Regions from separate parts of the Paraburkholderia sp. GAS206C genome, predicted to be linked through region 2. Evidence: riboswitches for the same ligand, from Rfam matches in the RefSeq annotation. Region 2 holds a riboswitch; the other holds the start of a gene.
What was found. A riboswitch is a leader RNA that binds a small molecule or an ion and turns the genes downstream of it on or off. The one in region 2 is predicted to bind ZMP and ZTP.
Positions count from the first base shown of each region.

Region 1 (4,410 bases), on a different contig from region 2:
GGGCAGATGCGGGCGCGGTCGCTGGGACGGCGTCGCGGCGAGGGCTGGGTCGAGGTGGACTACACGTTCGCGCGGATGGCCGGCGAGCAGCCGATCGGCGAAGCGCTGGTCTTCGGCCAGAGCCGTAAAGGCACGCAAGGCGCGGACAAGGACGTGATGACCATCCGCACCGAATATCCGTACCAGACGCTGCAGATCCGCACGTCGGATTCGACGCTCGTGATGAACCTGTGGATCGTGTATGTGCCGGTCGATAGCGAGCAGCGCGTCAACCGCACCTTCGGCCTGCTGTCCATCCGCAAGCCGGGCATTCCGGTCCTGCTCGATATGGCGTGGCCACTGCTAGTGTGGTTCACCGAGCGGATTTTCAAGGAAGACCGCTGGATCGTTGAGCGTGAACAGGAAGCGCACGATCGCCAAGGGGCGGACTGGAACCACGAGGTGTTTCCGGTCATCAACGAACTGCGCGCACTGTTGCGCGAGTGCGGCGCGCCGCCGGCTGCGGGCCATTTCAAAGGTGTGCGTATTGGGCCGGCCGAAGCAACGACCTAAGGCGACGGCGGGCTCATTCGCTTTCCGCGATGCCCGCCTTGGACAAGCCTGATTCACTCTCGGCGCGGGCTGTGCGTCTGCGCTGCAGCCATGGCTCCGCAATCGACGCCACAGCGCCGATTGCGCCCATCGTCAGCGAGAGCGTCACGATCAGCAAACCCGTATGGGCGCGGCTGGCGAACACCCCTACCAGCAATCCCGCCAGTGGCTGGGTCATGTTGTTCAGCAGGATGATGACGCCCGTGGTTTTGCCGTAGTCCTGGGGTGGAATGATCTTTTGCCGGGCGCTTCGAATGTAGACGTTGAACATCTTGTCGAAGCCGGTGATCAGCACGAAGCCCACCGCGTAGCCCCACGGGCCTGGGCTCGCGCCGGCCAGCACGCCTCCCAGGCAGATTGCCAGAAACGCCAGCAGACCCAACGTTTTCCTCGAAAACGAGGCGCGGGCGATCGTCACCAGAATCAAGACGGTGGCGATTGCGCCGATGGTTTGCAGCACCGCGTAAAAGCGTCCCGATTGATGATGGATGCCGGTGACCATGGCAGCGGATGTGGCCAGCGTCACGCCGATGACCAGGTTCTCGGCGGCGGCCAGCAGAATGACCTTCTTCAGACCGGGTAGGCGCACGACATGCTGTACTGCGGTTCGCAGCGGTTGGGTCCAGTGGCCTTGGGGCGGTTCTGCTGCGATAGCCTGAAAACCGCTCATGCGCTGCCACAACACAAACGACGCGTCGGCGATCAGGAACAGCACTCCGGTGGTGACCACGACGAACTCCCAGCGCCACCAGCCGAGCAGCAGCGCCGCTGCCATTGGGCCAAGTACGACGCCGAGCTGATCGGCCAATTGGGAGACCGCCAGCACGCGTTCGAACTTATGCGCTTTGAAGATTTGCGGCAGCATGACTTCGCGGGCGACGAAGCCTTGGCTCGTCAGGATGCCGCAGCAAGCGGAGAGCGCAATCAGCCAGCCGATTCCGCCGAAGGCCGCGTAACCGACGACCCCTGCGATACAGACGACGGCACGGTAGGTCTGGCTGATACGCATCAGCTTGAGTGGGGAGAAGCGGTCGCTGAACGCGCCGAAGAGCGGGAAGAACAGATAGCGCGGCAGCGCTTCGACGAAAAAGGCGATACCGGACCACGACACTTTCTGGGTCGTCTGGAATACGACTAGTGGTACCAGGAACAGCAGAATCTGGTCGGCCAGCCGTGCAAAGAAAAGCGAGCAGAAAAATGCCTGATGGTTGACGCGCACGGTTCTTTACCTGTTGGTCACGGTGCTTCGCAGGGGTGGCGGGAGCGTAGCGGGCAGACTGAAGGATAACCGGTGTTAGCGTGAGTTATCATAGGCGCCTACGCGACTGGCGAGAGAAGATGGATCACCATCGGGAAGCGTAGAGGTCGCACCGCCGTTCGCCTGGGCATCTTGATCGTTCTCTTAAGGAGACTTCCGATGACTGCCCCGAGTATTGCCCTTCCCCTCGCTTCATTTCTATTGCCCGCATGTCACCGTCTGCGCGGCGTCGTATTTCCCCGGTATTGCGTCCATCTTTTGCAGCGTAGCGGCTATTACAGCGCGACCATCGTGTGGAGCTGAGCCATGAACAATCCTCTGAATTGTGTGATCCTGGACGGCAAGGCGCTCGCCGCTTTGGGCGAACAGTCTTTGTCCGCACGCGTAGCCGCCCTCAAGACAAACAACGGCGCCCAGACGCCCATACTCGCTACCATTCTGGTCGGTGACGATCCGGCCTCCGCTACCTATGTGCAGATGAAGGGCAACGCGTGCCGGCGCGTCGGGATGGATTCGCGTCTGGTCAAACTGCCTGCCAGCAGCACCACGGACGAGGTCCTCGCCGAGATCGAAAAGCTCAACGCCGATCCTAACGTTCAAGGGATCTTGTTGCAGCATCCCGTGCCCGCTCAAGTCGATGAACGCCGATGTTTCGATAGCATCTCGATTCTCAAGGACGTCGACGGCGTGACGAGCCACGGCTTTGGCCGCATGGCGCTGGGCGAACCGGCGTTCGGCCCCGCGACGCCAACCGGCATCATGCGGCTGCTCGCGCACTACAAGATCGAGCTGGCCGGCAAGCGCGCGGTCGTGGTGGGCCGTAGCGCGATCCTCGGCAAGCCTATGGCGCTGATGCTGTCGAATGCGAACGCGACCGTCACCTTGTGTCATTCGAAGACGCTTGATCTCGAGGCCGAGGTACGCCGCGCGGAAATCGTCGTGGGCGCGGTGGGCAAGCCGAGGTTCATCCCGAGTCGCTGGATTAGCGACGGTGCTGTCGTGATCGATGCCGGCTACCATCCTGGCGGTGTCGGCGATATCGATCTCGATGGGCTTACGAGCCGCTGCTCGGCAGTGACGCCAGTGCCGGGCGGCGTGGGTCCGATGACGATCGCCACGCTGATCGCGCAGACCGTTGATGCCGCCGAGCGGGCAGTGCGCGGCGAAGATTAGCGCGGCGAAGGCTAGCTCGCAGCCCGCCAAACCGATTGACCAAAAAATAGACGCGCGTTAGCATCGTCCTCATGAACACCTCTGCCCTCTCCCTCGTCTGCCGCAAACACGCATGCTGTCAAAGCCTGCCAGAGGGAGCTTGCGTCTAGCGCGTCGGTTTGCGTCACGTTCAAGCTGGTTCCTGATGGCCACCCGTTGAAAGACTGGTGGCTTTTTTGTTTTTCGCCTTCCAAACCATACGGAAACTTCGATGTCTCTCGCCCTGTACGACACCTGGTCGCGCACTGTGCGGCCGTTCACAGCTCTGCAACCCAGTCACGTGGGTCTGTATTGCTGCGGACCTACGGTGTACGACCATGCGCACATCGGCAATCTGCGGACATATGTTTTCGAAGACGTGCTGCGACGAGTTCTTGCGCTAAACGGCTACAAGGTGCGGCACGTCGTCAATATTACTGATGTCGGCCATCTTGTCTCCGATGCCGATGAAGGTGAAGACAAGATGGAAAAGGGCAGCCGTCGCACGGGCGAGTCTGCATGGGAGATTGCGGAACGCTACACGCGTGCGTTCATGAGCGACTGGCGGGCGCTCAACCTGCTGGAACCCACGCTGTGGTGCCGCGCGACGGACCACATCGCGGAGCAGATCGCTTTCGTTGCCGAACTGGAACGCACCGGTTGCACATATCGGACGAACGACGGTGTGTACTTCGACACGAGCAGGCAGGACGACTATGGCTATCTGGCGCGTCTCGATCACGCCGGTTTGCAGGCTGGCAAGCGCGTTGCGCTAGGAGAGAAGCGCAGTGCGACGGATTTTGCGTTGTGGAAATTCAGTCCACCTGGATCGACGCGGCAAATGGAATGGGACAGCCCGTGGGGTCGCGGTTTTCCGGGTTGGCATATCGAGTGCTCGGCGATGTCCGCTAAGTACTTGGGGCCTTGGTTTGACATTCATTGCGGTGGCGAAGATCACATCGCCGTGCATCACAGCAATGAGATCGCGCAGACGCAAGCTCGACACGGCACGCGCTCAGCCAACTTCTGGATGCATGGACACTTTCTGACCTTGGATGCCGCCAAGATGTCCAAGTCGAGTGGGGACTTCTTGAGGCTGCAGAGCTTGATCGACCGCGGGATCGATCCTTTGGCCTACCGCTATCTTTGCCTTGGTGCGCATTACCGTAGCAAGCTGCGTTTCAATCATGAGGCACTTGAGGCCGCGCAGGCGGCGTTGGACAGGCTGCGCAAAGCCTATACAAGCTGGCCCGTCAGCGGCACTGCAGATGAGGATTTTGTGGCGCGCTTTAACGCAGAGGTCAATCAGGATCTGAATCTTCCGCGGGCGTTGGCCGTGCTGTGGGAACTGGTCAGGAGCGAGCTGCCCG
Region 1 covers NZ_JBNDKR010000005.1:375,549-379,958, reverse strand. Annotated here, with positions in the region: gene P3T20_RS16485 (aromatic ring-hydroxylating oxygenase subunit alpha) at 1-552, shown strand, start outside; gene P3T20_RS16480 (MFS transporter) at 566-1,810, opposite strand; ZMP/ZTP riboswitch at 1,903-1,985, shown strand; gene P3T20_RS16475 (tetrahydrofolate dehydrogenase/cyclohydrolase catalytic domain-containing protein) at 2,156-3,022, shown strand; gene cysS (cysteine--tRNA ligase) at 3,273-4,410, shown strand, end outside.
Region 1: it holds a riboswitch for ZMP and ZTP, as region 2 does, so the genes downstream of both, P3T20_RS16475 (tetrahydrofolate dehydrogenase/cyclohydrolase catalytic domain-containing protein) here and glyA (serine hydroxymethyltransferase) in region 2, are expected to answer to the same signal.

Region 2 (4,410 bases):
CGCGGCAGGGCGCAGCGTTACCCGGTCGACGCAGCCGACCCGAATGGTCCCCGTAGCAAGCAGCGTGCCCTCGCGCCAGGCCTCCTGGAAGAAATCGACCGACGCGCGGCCAATTCGTTCTGGGCGGCTAACAATTTTGACGAGATCGTCAAGCCGGGCGGGCGCGAGATAGTCGAGCGCGGTGCTGCGTACGATGAACAGGGCGCCCGTTTCCTGCACCAGGCGGTCCTGCTCGACGCCGCATGCTCGTAGCCATTCGGTACGTGCCCGCTCGAAAAACTTCAAATAATTCGCGTAGAACACGATGCCGCCAGCATCGGTATCTTCGTAGTACACGCGAATCGGCCAGATGAAGCCGATTCCCGCATCGGGCTCGCTGGGGGACATATTCATGCGGCGCATTTTACCCGGAACGCAAAACCCCACGTTATTTCGTGGGTCAGTCCGGATAAGGCAGCCTCAGCCGCGATGCACCGACAACCCCGCAAACGACTGCGCGACGGGCATCAGTTCGATCGTATTGACGTTGACGTGTGCCGGGCGCGTCGCGGTCCAGTAGATCGCATCGGCGATGTCTTCGGCGGTCAGCGGCTGCACGTTCTGGTAGACGTTGGCCGCCTTCTCGTCGTCGCCGCGAAAGCGCACGTTGGAAAACTCGGTACCCCCGCACAAGCCAGGCTCAACATCGGTTACGCGCAACGGCGTGCCGGCCAGATCGGCGCGCAGGTTCAGGCTGAACTGCCGTACGAACGCTTTAGTGGCGCCGTAGACGTTACCACCCGCATACGGCCAGTTTGCCGCCGCCGAACTTAGGTTAAACACATGGCCGCATTTGCGCTCGACCATCCCGGGTAGCAATGCATGCGTGACGTGCACGAGCCCGGAGCAGTTCGTGTCGATCATGGTTTGCCAGTCGTCGAGGTTCGCGCGTTGCGCAGGTTCAAGGCCAAGCGCGAGGCCCGCGTTGTTCACCAGCACGTCGATCGCCGCAAAGCTCTCCGGCAGCGCAGCGGGGACGGCGGCGACGGCGGCACGGTCGCGCACGTCGAGCTCGAGCGGCAGAAGCGCTTCACCAAGTTCGTCGGCAAGCGCCTGCAGACGGTCTTTACGGCGCGCGGTGGCGACGACGCGATGGCCGCCCTTGACGAAAGTACGGGCGATGGCAGCGCCGAATCCTGCGGACGCCCCGGTGACGAAGACGATCATTGCGTTTTCCTGATGGGGAGAGGGGAAAGTCGCCAAGCCTACTTGCAATGCGGCGCTGCGGCAAGAACGCCCTTGCCGCCAGTGGAGTGTCTCCAGACGCGCGGATGCGACGTGAGAGACCGGTGAGTCATTCACGGCCTGGCCGTCGGCCTCGGCGGGCGCTACGGATGGCGGGACGGCTCCTGCTCGTAGTGGAATTTCGTCTGATGTTTGCAGAGCGCTTGCCCTTGCGGCCCACGCGGCGGGCCGGTTGCCTATTCCAGGCGGTTCCAATAAACTAACGCGCTCATCCCTGCGTGACTGGCGATAGAACCAAACAGGTTCAAGGTGGAGCGTCCCACCGTGAAGCGCAGGGTGCCGTTTTGCCGTTCGCCTGGGCAGCCGTGATCCGCGCGCAGTCAATTGCGCCGCCGGTGGCTGTCCTGCCTCGCGTGTGCGGCTTATCTTCATCCGCCACGTCAGGGCTGGCACAGCCGCCAGCAGCGCCGCGTACCCACTACGCTTTCTGCACGAAATTCGGCGCACGATCCGGTCAACCTGAAAACACTCAACGGAACCCGTATGTTTGACAGAGCCCAAAGCACCATCGCCAACGTCGATCCTGAACTCTGGAAAGCGATCGAGCAGGAAAACCGCCGTCAGGAAGACCACATCGAACTGATCGCGTCGGAAAACTACACGAGCCCGGCTGTCATGGCTGCGCAAGGCTCGCAACTCACCAACAAGTACGCGGAAGGTTATCCGGGTAAGCGCTACTACGGCGGCTGCGAATATGTGGACATCGTCGAGCAGCTCGCTATCGACCGCGTCAAGGAACTGTTCGGCGCTGAAGCTGCGAACGTGCAGCCGAATTCCGGATCGCAGGCGAACCAGGGCGTGTTCTTCGCCATGCTCAAGCCGGGCGACACGATCATGGGCATGAGCCTCGCGCACGGCGGCCACCTCACGCACGGCTCGCCGGTCAACATGTCGGGCAAGTGGTTCAACGTCGTCAGCTACGGTTTGAACGAAGCGGAAGACATCGACTACGACGCGGCTGAGAAGCTCGCCCAGGAACACAAGCCGAAGCTGATCGTGGCCGGCGCCTCGGCCTTCGCGCTGCGCATCGACTTCGAGCGTCTGTCGAAGATCGCCAAATCGGTTGGCGCGTACCTGATGGTCGACATGGCGCACTACGCCGGTCTGATCGCCGCGGGTGTCTACCCGAACCCGGTGCCGCATTCGGACTTCGTCACCACCACGACTCACAAGAGCCTGCGCGGCCCGCGCGGCGGCGTGATCCTGATGAAGGCCGAGTTTGAAAAGGCGATCAACTCGGCAATCTTCCCGGGCATCCAGGGTGGTCCGCTGATGCACGTGATTGCCGGCAAGGCCGTTGCGTTCAAGGAAGCGCTGTCGCCGGAATTCAAGGAATACCAGCAGAAGGTCGTGGACAACGCCCGGGTGCTGGCCGAAACGCTCGTGAAGCGCGGTCTGCGCATCGTCTCGGGCCGTACGGAAAGCCACGTCATGCTGGTCGACCTGCGTGCGAAGCACACCACGGGCAAGGCAGCGGAAGCGGCGCTCGGCGCGGCGCATATTACCGTCAACAAGAACGCAATTCCGAACGATCCGGAAAAGCCGTTCGTGACGAGCGGTATCCGTCTCGGTTCGCCTGCCATGACCACGCGCGGTTTTGGCGTGAAGGAAGCGGAGCAGGTGGGTAACCTGATCGCTGATCTGCTGGACAACCCGGAAGACGTGGCGACGATCGAACGCGTTCGCACGCAGGTCGCCGAGTTGACCAAGCGCTTCCCGGTCTACAAGTAAGCGATGCGCTGCCCCTTCTGCCGGCATGACGATACGCAGGTCGTGGACTCGCGCGTATCCGAGGACGGCGCCGCGATTCGCCGGCGCCGCCGCTGCCCGGCCTGCGACAAACGTTTTACGACGTATGAGCGGGTTGAGCTGGCGTTGCCCTCGGTCGTCAAGAAGGATGGCAGCCGCACCGAATTCGATCGCCGCAAGATCGTCGCGAGCATGCAACTGGCGCTGCGCAAGCGCCCGGTTGCGGCGGACGCGGTCGACGCGGCTGTCGCCCGCATTGAATACCAACTGCTGGGCAGTGGCGAGCGCGAAGTGCGCAGCGAGCGTCTTGGCGAACTCGTGATGAACGAGTTGCGCGCGCTCGACACGATTGCTTACGTGCGCTTTGCTTCTGTCTACCGGCGTTTCGAGGATGTGTCTGAATTCGAAGACGTCATCGAAGAGTTTCGCCGCGCGGCGACGCCGCCTAAGCCTACCCGCAAGCGCTGATTGTTCGCGCAATAGCATCTTTTATTCCCCCTGTAGCCGTCACACCGACATTGTTGCGGGTGACGCCGCTCGTCCGCTACCTGGCCGTTCGGCAGATTGTCGACGCACTCCTGCTTGCGTAAATTGATCGCATTCTTTTGAAGTTGAGGAATGCAGATGAAGCAGGATGCAGATTTACCGCGCGTGGCCCGCGGTTTTACGTTGATCGAAACATTGGTCGTGGTTGCCGTGCTGGCGGTCATCGCGGTTATGACGACACCGTCGTTCGTCGCGTGGCATACGCGAGACCAGGTCGATGCGCGTGCGCGAGCCCTCCTTTCGACGTTGTCATACGCGCGCAGCGAAGCTGTCAGGCGCGGTGTGCGTGTGACTGTGTGCCGGGTCGACGCGGCAAGGCACTGTCTTGCCTCCGGGCAAGCTTGCCGCACCGGATTAGCCGACTGGTCATGCGGTTGGGCAGTGATGGTCGAGCGCGCTGGAACGCCATCGGTGTTACGTGCGCAGGCCGAACTGGCAGCGGTGAGTATTGCCGGGACCGAGACGAATCTCACATTCACGCCGCCCTCCGGTCAGTTGATCGGCAGCTTCCGTAGCTTCGACATCGCACCGCACGCCCCTTCGCGGGCGACACAAGGGCAGTCGTGGCGGCGCTGCATCCGTATCGCTGCGGGTGGACGGCGCGCATCGTCGACGGCGCTTGCGGAGCGACGTCATGATCGCTGCACAGGCCAGATGGTCGCGCGGCGCATCGCTGATCGAGGTCATGCTTGCGGTTGCGCTGACAGCAGTCACGGCCCTCGGCCTGATTGCGACGCAGTTATGGATTGCGCGAGACACACGTGCTGCAGCACTGCGGGAACGCGCCGCGCTTCTGTCGGACGCCTTGGCGGAGGCGGCACGCGCACCGGC
Region 2 covers NZ_JBNDKR010000002.1:623,183-627,592, reverse strand. Annotated here, with positions in the region: gene ybgC (tol-pal system-associated acyl-CoA thioesterase) at 1-402, opposite strand, end outside; gene ydfG (bifunctional NADP-dependent 3-hydroxy acid dehydrogenase/3-hydroxypropionate dehydrogenase YdfG) at 460-1,206, opposite strand; ZMP/ZTP riboswitch at 1,493-1,592, shown strand; gene glyA (serine hydroxymethyltransferase) at 1,768-3,015, shown strand; gene nrdR (transcriptional regulator NrdR) at 3,019-3,501, shown strand; partial or broken gene P3T20_RS07170 (GspH/FimT family pseudopilin) at 3,652-4,217, shown strand; gene P3T20_RS07165 (type IV pilus modification PilV family protein) at 4,214-4,410, shown strand, end outside.